Linked DNA regions of Prochlorococcus marinus XMU1404. The protein of the gene in region 2 binds, or shares a complex with, the protein of the main gene of each other region. Links are inferred from orthologs where the notes say so. Each region holds a gene or a part of one and is shown on either strand. Other genes may lie near its edges.

Region 1 (9,167 bases), on a different replicon or contig from region 2:
TAGTTGGAGCAACTTTAAGTTTGTTGTGTGCCCAAACAATTGATTCGAATAATTCTTGCCAATATCCCCGTCCACTAAAGAGGAACATTAAACTAAATGCCCATATGAAGTGAGCTCCTAAGAACATCAAACCGTACATGCTTATGGATTGACCATAACTTGTTAATACTTGAGAAGCTTGCGCCCAAAGGAAATCTCTTAACCAACCATTAATAGTAATGGAACTTTGTGCGAAGTTACCACCAGTAAGTCCCCAAACATCACTCTGCATTTTCCAAGAGAAGTGGAAAATAACTATTGATAAACAGTTATACATCCAGAAAAGAGCTAAGAACACGTGGTCCCATGAAGAAACCTGACATGTACCACCTCTTCCAGGACCATCACAAGGGAATCTAAATCCTAAAGACGCTTTATCAGGGATCAACCTTGAACTTCTTGCATAAAGTACTCCTTTGAGAAGTATTAAAACAGTTACGTGAATTTGGAAAGCATGAATATGATGAATCATTAAATCAGCTGTTCCTAATGGAATTGGGGCTATAGCAACCTTTCCACCCACTTCTACTAAACTTCCATTAAAAACTTCACTTAAAGCTTTGTGAGGTAAAGCTTCTGCAGTACCTGCTAAAAGAGAAGTTCCAACCGCAGATGCTTGAATACTCTGTACCCATTGAGCAAAAATTGGCTGAAGTTGGATTGCAGAATCACTAAACATATCTTGGGGTCTACCCAAAGCTCTCATAGTATCGTTGTGAATATAGAGTCCAAAACTATGAAATCCTAACCACATACATACCCAGTTCAAGTGACTGATTAAAGCATCTCTAGCTTTAAGTATTCTGTCTAATACATTATCAATATGTTTTGCTGGATCGTAATCTCTGACCATTGCAATTCCAGCATGCGCCCCTGCACCTACTATGAATAATCCACCTATCCACATGTGATGAGTAAATAATCCAAGAACTGTCATGTAGTCAGTAGCTATATATGGATATGGAGGCATCGCATACATGTGATGAGATACAAGTATGCTTATTGATCCAAGCATTGCCAAGTTTACCGCAAGCTGGGCATGTCTACTTTCTGCCATGAACTCAAAAAGACCTTGATGCCCTTTAGGAGCAGGGAATAATATTGGGTCTCCTTGCTGTGAATCTAATATTTCTTTCATACTATGACCAATACCATAATTGGTTCTATACATATGACCACCAATGATTGCTATTACACCAAAAGCTAAATGATGATGTGAAACATCAGTCATCCATAAGCTTCCTGTAACAGGGTTAAGTCCACCTTTGAAAGTAAGGAAGTCTGAGAAAGCTAACCAGTTTAAACTAAAGAAATTACCTGTACCACTTGCTAATCCTGGAAATATCTGACCGATAATTTGTGGATCACAGAGTTGATGCGGCATAGGCATATCTGCAATAGTTGCTATTTCTTTACCATTGATGATTAAAGGAGAGCCTGCATCAATTGCGTCTAAGAGAGCTGCTGTAGGAGCTCCAATATGAATACAATGTCCAGCCCATGCTAAAGATCCTAGTCCTACTAAACCAGCTATGTGATGGTTAAGCATAGACTCAATATCTTGGAACCACTCCATTTTTGGAGCTGCTTTGTGATAATGAAAAATTCCCGCATGAAGCATAAGTGCAGCCATTACTACAGCACCTATTGCTAATGCCATCAGTTCACTCTCGTTAGTAATTCCCCATGCTCTCCACATGTGGAATATTCCTGAACTGATTTGAATACCATTGTAGTTAGCACCAAGATCAGCATTAAGCATTTCTTGACCAACAATTGCCCAAACTTGCTGAGCACCTGGTTTGACATGAGTTGGATCAGCTAACCAACCTGAATAATTAGAAAACCTTGCTCCATGGAAAAATGCAGCACTCATCCATATAAAGATGACTGCAAGGTGTCCAAAATGAGCTGAAAAGATTTTTCTTGTTGCTTCTTCAGCATCGCCTGTATGCACATCAAAATCATGTGCATCTGCATGCAAATTCCAGATCCATGTTGTAGTTTTTGGACCCTTAGATAATTTAGTTGACCAGAAACCTGGCTTATCTAATTTGGCAAAATCAATGGGTCTTGGATCGGCCTTAACAGGATCCTCCAAAACTTTTTTGTTTTTTTCTCCACTTTCTGGTGGGCTGATGGTCATCTAGCACCTCGAAAATAATTGACATTAAAGCCGACTGATCGGATCTTGAACTTATTTTTAATGATAATGTTCAAGAAAACGAAACCTCCGTAACTTTAAATATTCGTTTCAAAAATAATAAGGCAAAGATTCTTTCGTTATGCATTAACGTAACAAATGTTCTAATGATTGTTACTATATGAATATTTTGTTAAATTTTATTCTATGACTAGATTATGAGTATTTTTACTCAAATTTTATATAAATTTCTTAAATTTTTTTTTATATTTCAAAGAAAATTTTTTAAATCCAGCGACAGGATATAATTTCAACGTAACTATCAATAGTTTCTGATTTGAAAGGAATTGCAATAGGTCTATCTAATAATTCAAAAGAAATTTTAAAAAGGCTTAAAAAAACCGAATTTGTAAAAGATATTTATATTGCAGGTTCTTCAAAAGATTATGGGAAGGAAAATGAACTTATTCAAGTACAAAAACCTAGAGAAATCTTACTTAAAAAATGGCCGGAAATAGATTTAATAATTTTTATAGGCTCAATTGCTGCATCAATACGCATAATAAATTCTTTTTTAACATCTAAAGATCAAGATCCAGGTGTAATCGTTATAGATAACAAATGTTCCAAGATAGTTCCTTTAATTGGCTTACATCAGTCAAATACGCAAAATATTGCATGTCAAATTGCAAATTTATTTGGTGGTGAAGTAATAGAGACTAATAATTCTAATGATCAAAGCTTATTAAATCTTGATGCATTTGGGAATCAATGGGGTTGGAAAAGATCTGGCAATATAAAGGATTGGTCAAAACTAGTAATTAAACAAGCTAAGAACGAAGAAATATATTGCAAACAATTATCTGGTAATGGCTTATGGAAAACTTCTGAATCAGGGGAAATTATTAATCAAATAAATGGAAAAGAAATTGAAAAACCAAATTCAACATTTCATGTGAGTATATTCAAAAATAATCAAAGAAATTGGCATCCTCCCGTATTATGGATTGGTATTGGATGTGAAAGGAATACAAGCAAAGAATTAATAGCAAATTCTTTAAATAATTTTTTGGAGTCAGGAAATTTATCACAGCAATCAATTGCGGGATTTGCGACTATTGATATTAAAAAAGATGAGAAAGGAATTATAGAACTTTCTGAAGAAAAAAACTTGCCTATAAAGTTTTTTAGTAAAGAAGATCTTTCAACAATAATTGTTCCAAATCCATCAAATGTCGTACAAAAGGAAATTGGCACACCTTCTGTAGCAGAAGCCTCTTGCTTACTAGCAGCAGGAGAAGAATCAAAATTATTAGAAGAAAAAAGAATTTTTAAAAATCAATCTGGGGCAGTAACTATCGCTGTAGCAGAATCAAAAAATCAGTATAATCCAACCCATGGCGAAATACATATTATTGGAAGTGGGCCTGGTGATATCTCCTTCCTAACTAGTAATGCAAAAAAAGCACTTTCAAGATGTACTGTTTGGATCGGATATAAAATGTATTTAGATTTAATTAAGCCCTTAAAAAGGAGTGACCAAGTTTTAATTGAAAGTAAACTTACTGAAGAACAAGAGAGATGCAGTAAAGCAATTAAACTAGCCGAGGAAGGAATAAAAGTGGCTTTAATTTCTTCAGGGGAATCTGGATTTTATGGCATGGCTGGTTTACTTTTAGAATTGCTACAAAAAATAAAAAAAGAATATAGACCTTACTTTGAAGTTCATCCAGGTATAAGTAGTGTTCAATTAGCTGCTGCGATTAGTGGAGCACCACTAATGAATGACTTTTGTTCAATAAGTTTAAGCGATAAATTAACTCCATGGTCTTTAATAGAAAAAAGAATTGAAGGAGCTCTATTGGGTGACTTTGTAATAGCTTTATTTAATCCTCAATCCATTGAAAGAAATTGGCAGTTAAGAAGTGTGATAGATAGATGTTTAAAATCTAGGCATAGGGATACTCCAGTTTTAATAGCTAGACAAGTAGGGAGAGAAAATCAATCCAAAAAATTTTTTACTTTAAATACCATTCCCTTTAAGGAGATAGATATGTTATCGATAATTATTATTGGCAATTCACAAACAACCTTAGTTGATGAAATATTTCTCACTCCAAGGGGGTATTTACAAAAATAAGGCTTAGATAGTTCAAAAATTATTTAGTAAGATATTTTTCTTTGCTTTTTTTTAATAAGAATACTAATCTTTTATAAAAGGATTAAGAGAATTCATTGAAAAATATTGGCTTAATTTTATTTGACATTGATGGTGTAATACGCAGCGTAGAGAATAGTTATAGACTTGCATTAATAAAAACGGTTTACAAATTTTCCGGATGGGAGCCAAGCTATAAAGAGATTGATAATGCAAAAAATGAAGGGATATGGAATAATGACTGGGATTTAAGTTTGGAGCTTATAAAAAGATGTATAACAAAAGAGAACTTAAACCTTGAAATACCTTCAAGAGAGGCAATAGTTAAATGTTTTGAAAAGTTGTACTTTGGAGGAGATCCAAATCAAGATAGTAAAAATTGGTCTGGATTTATAACTAATGAGGATTTATTAGTTGATAAAAAGTTTTTTGAATCATTAAAAAAAAATGGAATAATTTGGGGTTTTGTAAGTGGTGCAGAGTCTGCTTCTGCAAGATTTGTTTTAGAAGAAAGACTTGGACTAAAATCACCGCCATTAGTTGCTATGGGAGATGCCCCTGACAAACCAAATCCTCAAGGTTTTATCAACTTATCTAAAAAGCTTCTTGGAGATAAACTTGGCTCATCAAATATTCCCATTGCATATGTAGGAGATACTATTGCAGATATAAATACAGTTATAAACGCCAGAGAGGAAATTCCATCTCAAAAATTCATAAGTATTGGAATATCTCCCCCTCATTTACATTCAAAGTCTAGATTAAAAGAACGCAATTCATACGAAAAAAATCTAAAAAATGCAGGAGCTGACTTGATTTTAAATTGTATCAACGAACTTGAAAATATAAATCTTGACTTGTTCTAAAAAAATATAAATAAAAATATTCCTCAATTAATTACGGAGAGGGAGGGATTCGAACCCTCGACAAAAGTTACCTCCTGTAACTCCTTAGCAGGGAGCCGCTTTCAACCACTCAGCCACCTCTCCAGTTCTTATACATTATCAATTTTTCTGCATACATTCAAAATTTTTTATTTAATCGAAATGTCTAATCAACTTGAACTCTTGGCAATCTATTTTTAAAAGAGCAAAGAATTTCCCAAGGAATAGTGTTAGATTCTTTTGCCCAACTAACAGGAGAAATCATTTTATCTCCATCAGATCCTAGTAATATCATCGTAGTACCAATTTTAATTTCATTTGAACCTGTTATGTCTACCATCATTTGATCCATAGTTATAGATCCAACTTGAGGATAAAATTTATTATTATGAATAACTTTTATCTTGCCTGAAAGATTTCTGGGTACTCCATCGGCATAACCAATACTTAATACAGCTAACTTAGTTTTTCTACTACTTACAAATTTTGCTCCATAACTTACACTTACACCTTTATCAATAATTCTTATAAAAGCTACTTTGACCTTCAAAAATAAAGCTGGTTTAAGCGATAAATTTTCATCTATTGTTACTAAAGGATTATATCCATACATAGATAGCCCAACACGTACCATATCAAAATGGAATTTTTCATCAAGAAGCATGCCTGCTGAATTAGCAAGATGAATCTTGATATTTTTATTTCTGTAAGAATTAATTTGCTTCAATAATCCCTCAAACCTCTTTCTTTGTAATTGAGAAGTGCTTTTTGGATCTAATGAGTTGAGTTCATCAGCAGATGATAAATGACTATATATTCCTTCAATGGAAATATTGTCAAAAGATTGGATTTTTTTAAATTGTTGTACAAATTTGGTACATTCAAATCCTAATCTTGACATTCCTGTATCAACCTTAAGATGTAAAGAAAATTTCAATCCAAAGTGCTTCCCAATATTATTGCAAATTAAACATTCTCTTATACTACTGATAGTTGGCATAAGATCATTTTTGAAAGATATAATTAAATCCTTTTTTGTATAAATGTTTCCCAGGATAAGAATTGGTTTCTTAACTCCAGCAGAACGAAGTCGAATGCCTTCTTTTAATGTGGCAACCCCTAATTGAGATGCACCTCCTTTGATGGCATACTCCGAGACTAATTTTGCATCATGTCCATATCCATCGGCTTTCACAACTGCCATAAATTGACAATTTTTACTTAATTTTGATCTTAATTGACTTACGTTTGTTTCTATTGCCTTACCTTTAACTTCAATCCATGCTCTTTGTTTTAGATCTATATCTTTTTCCAAAGTTGGATATTTCTCAAAATTAAATAACTGATTTGGTTCCCGAATCTGCATTATCTTTGCACAATTATATGCGCTTATTTAAATATACAGTTAGCATGACATGTAAATTGTATTTTGGCATGGGCCAGACTCTAGTTTTAAATGCATCTTATGAACCTTTGAACATTACTTCCTGGCGAAGAGCTGTTATTTTGATGATTAAAGGTAAAGCAGAAAGCTTAGAAGAAGATAAATCTTATTCAATACATTGCGGCAGAAAATTACCAACAGTTATAAGACTTCGTTACTACGTGAAAGTACCCTTTAGAGAAGTTTCCCTAACAAGAAAAAATATTCTTTTAAGGGACAATAATTCATGCCAATATTGCAACTATAGAGGTAATGATTTATCAATTGATCATGTTTTACCCAGAAGCAGAGGAGGTACTGATAACTGGGAGAATGTTACTACAGCTTGTCTCAGGTGTAATGTACAAAAAGGCAACCGGACCCCAGAAGAGGCAAATATGCCTTTAAAACGCAAGCCATATCGTCCACTAAGTAATCTCAATTTTGAAGCTACAAGACAAATTGACTCAGGTAAGCACAAAGAATGGAGTAAATATGTAATAGGTGTTGCAATCTAATAAAAATAAAGTGTTAATTTACTTCGTTATTAAAATCTTCCATCATTCTCTTTTGTTCTTGCGCTATACATGCATCAATGACTTCATCCAATTGACCAGCAAGAACTGGTTCTAGTGAAAAGTTAGAGCCCAATCTATGATCAGTTGTTCTATTGTCTTTAAAGTTATAAGTTCTAATTTTTTCACTCCTATCTCCTGTTCCAACCTGCGAAAGCCTCTGTGACCTCTCTTTGGCATTAGCTTCTCTTAATTGGATTTCATATAATTTGGCTCTTAAAATTTCCATTGCTCGTTCACGATTTTGCAATTGTGATCTCTCTTGAGTACAAAAAACTCTTATGCCTGTAGGCTTATGAAGAAGATCAATTGCAGTTTCTACCTTGTTAACATTTTGTCCACCTGCACCTCCTGATCTCGCTGTACCAACCTCTAAATCGGTTGGATCAATCTTAACCTCAACAGGATCAGCCTCAGGCATAACAGCAACTGTAGCCGTTGAGGTATGAACCCTGCCTTGGGATTCAGTAGCGGGAACTCTTTGAACTCTATGAACACCAGCCTCGAATTTAAGTTGACTATATACAGAATCTCCCTTAACTGAGATAACTAGCTCTTTGAATCCTCCCATGTCTGACTCAGAAGCACTAACAGGTTTTACTGACCATCCAATTTTTTGTCCATACCTTTCATACATTCTTGCTAAGTCACCAGCCCATATACAAGCCTCGTTACCTCCAGCGCCGGCTCTGATTTCTAACATTACACTTCTCTCATCTCTTGGATCCTTAGGCAATAAGGCAATCGTAGTTTTTTGAATCAGTTCATTCTTACATTCTTCAAGGGTAGTTATCTCCTCATTAATTAAAGATTCCATCTCTTTATCATTTCGATTCTCCTTGAGTAAATTTTTTGAATCTTCAATTTCCTTATCAGTATCAAGCAATTTATTAAAATCAATAACCAAAGGCTCCAACTTAGATCTTTCTCTTGCTATTGATTCTAATTTTTTAGGGTCATTAGCTATATCAGGATCTGCAAGCTGAACTTCCAAATTTTCAAAATTTTCTGAAGCAGTTTTCAACCTTGCAATGAGTGTTGAGTATTCCAATTGAAATTGTGCTTAGTTTTTGAAAATTCTACTTATTAGAATCTTTTTCTTTTTTTTGATCTTTTGATGGATCTGAATTAGCGGAACCCATTCCATATTTTTTCATAAACCTATCAACTCTTCCTTCTGTATCAAGAATTTTTTGAGTTCCAGTGAAGAAAGGATGATTACCACTCCAAACATCAACATGAAGTTCGGGCTGAGTTGAGCCTGTTGTCATTACAACTTCTCCATTACAAATAACTTTTGCATCTGGATACCATTTTGGGTGAATTTCTGATTTTGGCATAATTAAAAATCCTTTAACGTTTAGAGAATTGTGGAGCTTTTCTTGCTTTTTTAAGGCCATATTTTCTTCTTTCCTTAGCTCTAGGATCTCTACTAAGATGACCCTCAGTTTTTAGCGGTTTCCTGTTATCAGGAGATAATTCGCAAAGTGCTCTTGCTGCTCCCTGCTTAATAGCATCTGCTTGTCCTGTCAATCCGCCGCCAAAAACATTTACCAAAATATCATAAGAATTTTCTAGACCCAAAGTTTGCAGAGGTGCCTTTATTGAATTTAAGTGGAGAGGATTAAAGTTTAAGTAATCATCACCCGAGCGACCATTAATTTTAATTTGCCCATCTCCAGGAATTAAACGAACTCTAGCTACTGAAGTTTTTCTTCTTCCAGTTCCCCAATAAACAGCTTTGTTTTTTATTTGACTATTCATTTCAATAAATTAATTATTTAATAATACAGGATTCTGAGCAGCATGAGGATGATCAGCACCTTTATAAACTTTTAGTTTTTTAAATTGCTGTCTTCCTAAAGAGTTATGAGGTAGCATACCCTTAACAGCTTGCTCTATTATTCTTTCAGGAATTCTCTCTTGAAGAGACTCAAATTTTTCA
Region 2 (9,103 bases):
AAGATAATGATAGGTCAACTTTAATGGGAGAAAAAACTTATGGCAAAGGTTTAATTCAATCACTAAAAAGTTTGGGAGAAGATAGTGGAATAGCAATAACAGTGGCAAGTTATTTAACTCCCAAAGGCAATAATATTCAGGGTCAAGGTATTACACCTGATAAGTTACTTGATCTTCCCGATGCAAGTGAATACGGGAGTTCTGAAGATAAATGGGTTAGAAATGCAGAACTATTCTTAGAGTCACTTCTAGAAAAAGAAGAAGTTCCAATTGAAACTAATGAATTTAGTAGTGAGGTAATAAAACCTGAAGTAGTAAAAGATTGATATAAATACCAAACGCTATGAGTATTAAAGGAATTTTTCATGATCCAATTCACAAAGAAATAGTATTTGATTCAGGGAAGCCAGAAGAATTAATGATTATGGAATTAATTGATACAATTGCTTTTCAAAGACTAAGAAGAATAAAACAATTAGGGGCCGCATCATTACTATTTCATGGTGCAGAATCAAGTAGATTTACCCACTCAATTGGTGTTTTCTGTATCGCAAGAAAAATTTATAACAGATTAATTGAGAGTAAATCTTCATTTTGTGAAAATAAATTCATTCTTTATGGAGCAGCTCTATTACATGATTTAGGACATGGACCTTTAAGTCATACCAGTGAAGCAATATTCGATCACAACCATGAACAATGGTCTAGAAATTTAGTTGAAAATTATTCTCCAATAAATTCAATTCTTAAAAAGTATGACAACGAATTACCTAGACAAATCGGTGAATTATTTCAAACAAAACAACTATTTTCTAAACCTTTAAAAACCTTGATAAGCAGTGAAATAGATTGCGATCGTCTCGATTACCTTTTACGCGATAGTTACAACACAGGTACCAAATATGGCTTGGTAGATTTAGAAAGAATTATTTCAGCTCTTACTTTTTCACCTGATGGCAATATTGCAATCAAACCAAAAGGAATGATTGCTATTGAACATTTCTTAGTACTAAGAAACTTGATGTATAGAACTATTTATAACCACAGAATAAATGAAATATCAACATGGATTTTAGAAAAAATAATTTACACAATAAAAAATAAATCCGAGAAGAAAATTTGGTTAGATAAATCTCTTTCTAAATGGATATTTTCTCCTACTGAGATTAATTTTGATGATTTCATAAGAAATGACGATATAACCTTTTACTACCACTTGATTAGATGGAAAGATGAATCTTTTAAACCGCTATCTACCCTATGTAAAATGTTTATTGATAGAGATTTGTTGAAAGCATCAGATATAAGTTTTTTAAATAAGATTGATAGACTAAATATCCTTGCATTTGCTAGAAAATTATGTGAAGAAAATAATTATGATTCAGAAATATTTTGCGGAATAAAGGAAAGATCATTTAAAGGTTTTGAATCTAACAATGCATTAAAAATATGGGATGGCATCTATCAAAGTTCATTAGAAAATAGTTCTGAATTAATAAAAACTTTAATGAAATCTCAGGAAAGCGCCTTTATTATTTACCCGAATGTGATTAAAGATAAAATTAACAAACAAATTTCATTAATTAGAAATAAATTCATAGTTTAATTCAATGAAAATCGTTATAAATAGCATTATTAGTAATTATGTAGAAACTATATCTCTTGAAAAGCTGGACAAAACGTATGAAATATTCAAAAAATTTTCTGATATAAAAGTACCTCTAAAAGCAAAAATTTTCGCAATCAATGAGTCAATAAGTTCTCATCAATTATTAAAATTCAAAAAAATTTTTGACAATATTAATATTTGTTCTCTGTGCATTTACTCAAATAATAGAGACACAATATTAGCCGGAAAGTCTTTAAAAATAGATTCAACTTTTGTTAAAGAAAAAGAGGTTAAAAACAAGTTAATTCTACTCGAGTCAAAAAATAAAGACGATATTCTTCATCAAGGAACAATAAGATCAGGAGATAGAATATCTTCGAATGGAAACTTATGTATTATTGGAGATGTTAATCCAGGTGGAATAGTATCCGCCAAGAAAAATATTTATGTTTGGGGCAAACTACTAGGTATCGCTATCGCTGGCAAAGGTGGGAATAATAATGCTTCCATAACATCACTTTATTTAAGCCCATTACAGTTAAGAATTGCGGATGTAATAGCTATTGGGCCAAAAGATAAACCCAAAAATTATTATCCTGAAATTGCTGTAATAGAAAAACAAACAATTAACATTAAACCTTACCTAGTTGAAACTTAAAATTTATCAATCTTTTGAAATAAATTAATTCAAAATTTTAAATTTAAGAATTACTTAACCTTTAAAATATTTAACTTTTTGAAAGTAGCCTTATTATTTAAAAAATTATTAAATTCTTGGCGGAAAATACTCGCACAATTCTAATTTGCTCAGGAAAAGGTGGAGTTGGTAAAACCACTCTAACTGCTAATTTAGGCATAGCACTTGCTAATAGCGGAGCAACAACTGCAGTTTTAGATGCTGATTTCGGGTTAAGAAATTTAGATCTTCTTCTAGGATTAGAAAATCGCATTATCTACACAGCTCAAGATGTTCTTGACAAAAATTGTCGTCTTGAACAAGCATTGGTCAGGCACAAAAAGGAGCCTAATCTAGCTCTTTTACCAGCTGGAGATCCTAGAATGTTGGACTGGATGAAGCCTGAAGATATGAAAAAAATTAGTGGGATGCTTAGTGAAAAATTTGATTTTGTTCTAGTAGACTGTCCTGCTGGAGTAGAAGATGGTTTTAAAAATGCTCTTGCCGCCTGTAAAGAAGCCATTGTAGTTACCAACCCGGAATTATCTGCAGTTCGTGATGCCGATAGAGTAATAGGTATTCTTAACACCTCTGAGATTGAACCTATTCAACTTGTCATAAATAGAGTTCGCCCTAACATGATGGCTAGTCAAGAAATGTTATCTATAGAAGATGTTCAAGGGATCCTTTCTTTACCTTTATTAGGTATTGTTTTAGAGGATGAACAAGTAATAATAAGTACTAACAGAGGAGAGCCTCTAACATTAACAGATAGTAGATCTCCTGCGAAAAAATGCTATTTGAATGTTTCTCAAAGACTTACAGGAAAAGATGTTCCAATTATTGACCCCAAAAATGAAGGTAAAAGTCTTAAAGATAAATTCATGAGATTAATGCAAACAAAGGTTTTTTAAAATGATGACTCTTCGAGACCTTATAAACAAATTACTTGGCAGAGAAACGGCTAGTGCAAATACGGCTAGAGAAAGATTACAACTTGTGCTTGCCCATGACAGGGTTGATATGAGTTCTCTAACAACTGATCTTTTAGATAAAATGAGGAAAGAAATTCTTGATGTTGTAGCTAAATATGTGGAGATTGATTTTGAAGAGGTAGCAGTTAGTTTAGAGACTGAAGATAGAATGACTGCATTAGTAGCCAACTTACCTATCAAGAGAACTCTTTCAGGAGAGATAAAGTTTAAAAAAAATGATAAAAATGTTAAAAGAGATAAGGATATCAAAAAGTAATAAATTTTAAAAACCTGCAAAAATACTAAATAATTGCTCGCCTTAATTGTAAGATATTAATAGTGCCGGCTTAGCTCAGCGGTAGAGCAGCGCTTTTGTAAAGCGAAGGTCATCAGTTCAAATCTGTTAGCCGGCATTTTAGTAAATTTATTTAATTTTCCTCAACATTTTTTGCCGAAAATAACAAAATCAAACTTATTAGAGTAAGTATAGGAAATATTCTTATTTCGAGAACATACTCTAAAGAAGATACTAGGGGTTGAAATATCCAATATGTAAAAAATTGAATTAATAAAACAAAAAATAATAATATAAGCATTAATACAATTCCCTAACTAATACCTCTCCCTCTCTAATAATCCTCCAATCGCCACTTTTCTTCCAAACTATAATAGTACTGGCTTTTCCACTAATTTTTTCCCATGGAATAGGGCCTAGAATGTTTAAAGAAGGAAAGTCTAAAGTAATACCCTCAACTGTTATTGATCCGGTAAACCCAGAAATATTTGCACTTGAAGTTAATAATGGGCCTGTTTCTCTAATGAGAGATTGAGCAATAAGTGAATTTGGGATTCTCAACCCAAGAGTAAGATCATTGCTTGTAAGGATTGCAGTCTGCTTTTCTGAAGCAGGAATAACCATAGTCAGAGCGCCAGGCCAATATTTAGAAGCTATATTTTCACAATCTTCTTTAGCTGATTCGTGAACATAATCTATTAATTGCTTGAGTTCTGATCCCATAAGAATTAATGGTTTATTTCTATCTCTTTTTTTAAATTCATAAATAATATTTGAAAATTTTGGCAAGCATCCTATTGCAGGCAAGGTGTCTGTTGGGAAAATTATAGGTAAACCACTATTGAGAGTCTTCAAAGCTGTTTTGCAGTCTACTAAATTCATTAAATTAGAATCCAATAATCTATTTATATCTTCCAATAGTAAACCTACCAATACCTGAAAAATCATTCACGATTTCTATTGATGTAAATCTATTTTTAATAAGAAGTTGTTTTACTTTTTCACCTTGATCAAAATGATTCTCTAAAATCAACCATCCCTTGTCTTTTAAAAATAATGGTGCTTTTTCAATTATTTCCGTAATATGTTCTAAACCATCTTCACCTCCTAATAAAGCAATTTTTGGTTCGAAATTTTTTACTTCTTTGGGTAATATTTCATAAGTGTCTATAGGAATATATGGCGGGTTTGAAATAGCCAGATCTAATTTTCCTTTAAACTTTTCAAGAGGGTTCCACCAATTTCCACAATAAAATTTCAAATTTGTTTGTGTAGAAGAATTTCTATAATTTTCAGTTGCTATTTCTAAAGCATCTTCATCTATATCAGTCGCTATTCCATCCCACAATGGATAGGCTAATGCTAATGCAATACTTATAGCTCCTGATCCAGTTCCTAATTCAGCAAATAATAATTTTTGTGATTTCTTTCCAAATATCTTGCAGACAATATCAACTATCATTTCGGTCTCTGGCCTAGGGATAAGTACTTTATTTGTAACTTTTAATTTTAAGTTTCTCCAAAAAGTTATTCCACAAAGGTATTGAATGGGGGAATAATTAAATAAATGATCTTCCCAAACAGATTCTAAAAAGTCTAAAGTTTTTTTTAAATTTAAATTTCCTTCAGGATTTATGCTTAATAAATTTAGATCACTAGTCGAAATACCGCCAATACAATCAAGTAAAACATCAAATGATTGTTGATTGCCTCCTTTTAAAAGTTGTTTTTTTTTCCAAAATAAAAATTCTTTTGCAGGAATGCTAAGCATCTAAAGAAGTTTAGCGTTTTGGACCAAGTTTACCTTTACTAGAATCAGAGTAGAAGCTAGATTTTTCGCCATCTTGAGTAGAGATAAATAGACCTATGAGGAATATTGTTGGAACTCCTACAAATAAAAGACTAGCTACGAATCCAAAATTGGTTGTTTCCATTTAAGTTGACAGTTCTATTAGTTAATTAAGACTATAAACATATAACTTGAAATAAAGTGGAAAAATAAACAAATTTTATCAACTGATTAACAGTCTTAAACAATTTAGCGAGATAATTTTTTATTTTCGCTGATTTTTTTTAGTTCCTCCAAATTTGAGGGAGGGGATTGTGGTTTTGTTAAAATTACTGCAGATGATTTTATTAATGTTTGGCATGCAAGTCGCCAATTTTCTGGTCTATTTTTAAGTTTTTCTTCTTCAACGGAAGTAAGAGGGCTTAAAGAATTTTTATTTCCTCCTTCAACTGAAACAAAACAAGTACTACATTGACCTGCTCCTCCACAATTACCTAGAATACCTTTTAAACCATAAAGCTGTAAGTTCTCTTTCATTACTAATTCTCTTAAGTTTTCACCTGAATTGCATTGAACTTCTAAATCCTCTCGGATAAATCTGATAGTTGCCATTTTTTTTGTTATTTTTCTTATTTTGGCGTTTTACTTTGAGAATTGTGACCAAAATATTAACAATTTTTAGCTTGAAATTCCTTGTAAAGTCAGTTCTACAAATTGATTTGCCCAATTTTTGCAAGAAAATAAATTTATTTACAATAATCCCTTTAATACTAAAAAACCCTTACTATCGTGATGTTTAGCTGTTTATTCAGCATAGTTACTAGAAATTAACCGATGGGATTGCCTTGGTATCGAGTTCACACAGTAGTTATTAATGACCCAGGTCGACTACTTGCTGTGCATCTTATGCATACTGCATTATTAGCCGGCTGGGCCGGTTCAATGGCTCTTTATGAATTAGCCATTTTTGATCCTTCTGATGCTGTTCTCAATCCAATGTGGAGACAGGGAATGTACGTTATGCCTTTCATGGCAAGACTAGGTATCACAAGTAGTTGGAACGGATGGGATATTACGGGTGCTACAGGAGTTGATCCTGGATTTTGGAGTTTTGAAGGAGTCGCAGCTGCACACATAGTGTTTAGTGGACTATTGATGTTGGCCTCTATTTGGCACTGGACATACTGGGATTTAGATTTATGGGAAGATTCAAGAACGGGTGAGCCTGCTCTTGACTTGCCTAGAATATTCGGCATTCACCTCCTGTTAGCTGGAATCACATGTTTTGGTTTTGGAGCATTTCATTGCGCTAACGTTGGTATTTGGGTTTCTGATCCTTATGGATTATCTGGTCATGTTGAACCAGTAGCTCCTTCTTGGGGGGTAGAAGGATTTAATCCTTTTAATCCAGGAGGCATAGTTGCTAATCATATTGCAGCTGGACTTATGGGGATCATTGGAGGTATTTTTCACATTACCAATAGACCTGGAGAAAGACTTTATAGAGCATTAAAACTTGGAAGTCTTGAAGGAGTTCTAGCTAGTGCTTTAGCAGCAGTACTGTTTGTTTCTTTTGTTGTTTCCGGAACAATGTGGTACGGTTCAGCAACAACTCCGGTCGAGTTATTTGGTCCTACTAGATATCAATGGGACTCAGGCTATTTCAAAACTGAAATTAATAGAAGGGTTCAAGCTGCTATAGACAATGGTGCCACTAAAGAAGAGGCATATGCGTCGATTCCAGAGAAATTAGCATTCTACGATTATGTTGGAAATAGTCCTGCCAAAGGAGGATTGTTCAGGGTTGGAGCTCTTGTTAATGGTGATGGCTTACCAACTGGTTGGCAAGGTCACATTGCTTTTCAAGACAAAGAAGGTAACGAACTAGAAGTTAGAAGAATACCTAATTTCTTTGAAAATTTTCCTGTCATTCTTGAAGACAAAGAAGGTAATGTAAGGGCAGATATTCCATTTAGAAGAGCTGAAGCAAAGTATTCATTTGAACAAACTGGCATTACTGCAACTATCTATGGAGGAGACTTAAATGGTCAAACATTTACAGATCCTGCAGTAGTTAAAAGATTAGCCAGAAAGGCTCAACTTGGTGAAGCATTCAAGTTTGATAGAGAGACTTATAAATCTGACGGTGTATTCCGAAGTTCTCCAAGAGCGTGGTTTACATATGCGCATTTATGTTTCGGATTGCTATTCTTGTTTGGCCACTGGTGGCATGCCTCAAGAACTCTTTACAGAAATTCCTTCGCTGGTATTGACGCTGAGATTGGAGACCAAGTTGAATTTGGTTTATTCAAGAAACTTGGTGACGAAACCACAAGAAGAATCCCAGGAAGGGTTTAAACTAAACTTTATTACTTAATATTATGGAAGCTTTTGCCTACGTACTAATTTTAACTCTCGCAGTTGTAACCTTATTCTTTGCTGTCGCTTTTAGAGACCCACCTAAATTTGATAAAAAATGAACTCAGAAAAAAAACCTCTTGTTAAAGAGGTTTTTTTTTACTTTTCATAATTAAAATATTACTCTACTATTAGAGTTGAGTGCACCTTATTTCGCCACATGCAGTGTCCAACCTGTCAAAACACAGATAGCAGAGTTTTGGAATCAAGATCTGCTGATAGTGGTAAAAGCGTTCGAAGAAGAAGAGAGTGCTTAAATTGCAGCTTCAGGTTTACAACCTATGAAAGGGTTGAAACAATGCCAGTTTCAGTTGTTAAAAAAGATGGGAGCAGAGAATTATTTGATAAACAAAAATTATTTACGGGCATATCAAGAGCTTGCGAAAAAACTACCTTCACTAGTGAAGCAATTATAAACTTTGTAGATGGAATTGAATCACAAATCGTTCAAGACTCTAATAAAGATATAAAATCTTCACAAATTGGGGAATTAATACTTAAAGGTCTAAGGAAAGAAAACGAGGTTGCTTATATAAGATACGCTTCAGTTTACAGAAAATTTAATGGAGTAAAAGATTTTGTTTCTACTCTTGAGTCTCTAAAAGGAAGTTCAAAAAACCAATTAGCTTCAATTTTATAAAATTCAGCATCTTAAAGTGTAGAATACTTAACACAACTATTTTTGCTATCAGTTTGCAGGCTAGTAGCATTCCTTTCTAACTACCTTAGGTAGTCTGCGATATAACAAATGAACGAAAATTCTTCCCAAACTATTAAAGAACTTTCTGAGGATAAAAAAGTTAAAAATTCTTCTTCATTAGATAACGAATCACCATCCCTAAATGAGGAAGATTTATCATTTGAAAAGAATGATATCCCTTCAGCAGATTCTTCTTCTAGCAGAAGAAATACAGATTTTGACAACGCAGGGTTCACTCAAGAAGAATTCGCATCACTTTTGGGAAAGTATGACTATAATTTCAAGCCTGGTGATTTAGTAAAAGGTACCGTTTTCGCTTTAGAGCCCAAAGGGGCCATGATAGATATAGGCGCAAAAACAGCCGCTTTTATGCCTGTTCAAGAAGTTTCAATAAATAGAGTTGAAGGACTTAATGATGTTTTACAACCTTCTGAAAGCAGAGAATTTTTTATAATGAGTGAAGAAAATGAAGATGGCCAATTAGCCCTCTCCATTAGAAGAATTGAATATCAAAGAGCATGGGAAAGGGTTAGACAGCTTCAAAAAGAAGATGCAACTATATATTCCGAAGTTTTTGCAACAAACAGAGGAGGTGCTCTTGTGAGAGTTGAAGGCTTGAGAGGTTTTATCCCAGGCTCGCAT

Evidence for each region.
Region 1: the proteins of prmC (region 2) and prfA are in contact, whole or in part, in a crystal structure (PDB 2B3T), measured with the Escherichia coli proteins. The link is inferred for Prochlorococcus marinus XMU1404 from one-to-one orthologs.

What each region holds. Positions count from the first base shown.
Region 1 is NZ_JAAORE010000003.1:394,591-403,757, forward strand. Bases 6,227-9,167 are described here. They hold prfA (peptide chain release factor 1), read right to left. Parts: upstream 8,274-9,167; coding sequence 7,179-8,273; downstream 6,227-7,178. Other genes in these bases: alr (alanine racemase), read right to left, coding at 6,227-6,590; HA144_RS08495 (HNH endonuclease), read left to right, coding at 6,608-7,165; rpmE (50S ribosomal protein L31), read right to left, coding at 8,302-8,562; rpsI (30S ribosomal protein S9), read right to left, coding at 8,576-8,986; rplM (50S ribosomal protein L13), read right to left, coding at 8,996-9,167. Outside these bases: photosystem I core protein PsaA, read right to left, coding at 1-2,185; cobJ (precorrin-3B C(17)-methyltransferase), read left to right, coding at 2,520-4,322; HA144_RS08480 (TIGR01548 family HAD-type hydrolase), read left to right, coding at 4,418-5,206; more of alr, read right to left, coding at 5,391-6,226. UniProt on the Escherichia coli protein: Peptide chain release factor 1 directs the termination of translation in response to the peptide chain termination codons UAG and UAA.
Region 2 is NZ_JAAORE010000001.1:299,355-308,457, reverse strand. Bases 3,391-6,267 are described here. They hold prmC (peptide chain release factor N(5)-glutamine methyltransferase), read right to left. Parts: upstream 5,326-6,267; coding sequence 4,456-5,325; downstream 3,391-4,455. Other genes in these bases: psbB (photosystem II chlorophyll-binding protein CP47), read left to right, coding at 6,178-6,267; HA144_RS01650 (2Fe-2S iron-sulfur cluster-binding protein), read right to left, coding at 5,593-5,955; psbM (photosystem II reaction center protein PsbM), read right to left, coding at 5,336-5,488; HA144_RS01665 (L-threonylcarbamoyladenylate synthase), read right to left, coding at 3,855-4,436; minE (cell division topological specificity factor MinE), read left to right, coding at 3,391-3,536. Outside these bases: carboxyl-terminal processing protease CtpZ, read left to right, coding at 1-326; HA144_RS01690 (HD domain-containing protein), read left to right, coding at 344-1,606; HA144_RS01685 (septum site-determining protein MinC), read left to right, coding at 1,611-2,267; septum site-determining protein MinD, read left to right, coding at 2,384-3,199; more of minE, read left to right, coding at 3,201-3,390; more of psbB, read left to right, coding at 6,268-7,701; HA144_RS01640 (photosystem II reaction center protein T), read left to right, coding at 7,725-7,823; transcriptional regulator NrdR, read left to right, coding at 7,922-8,401; HA144_RS01630 (30S ribosomal protein S1), read left to right, coding at 8,510-9,103. UniProt on the Escherichia coli protein: Methylates the class 1 translation termination release factors RF1/PrfA and RF2/PrfB on the glutamine residue of the universally conserved GGQ motif, i.e. on 'Gln-235' in RF1 and on 'Gln-252' in RF2.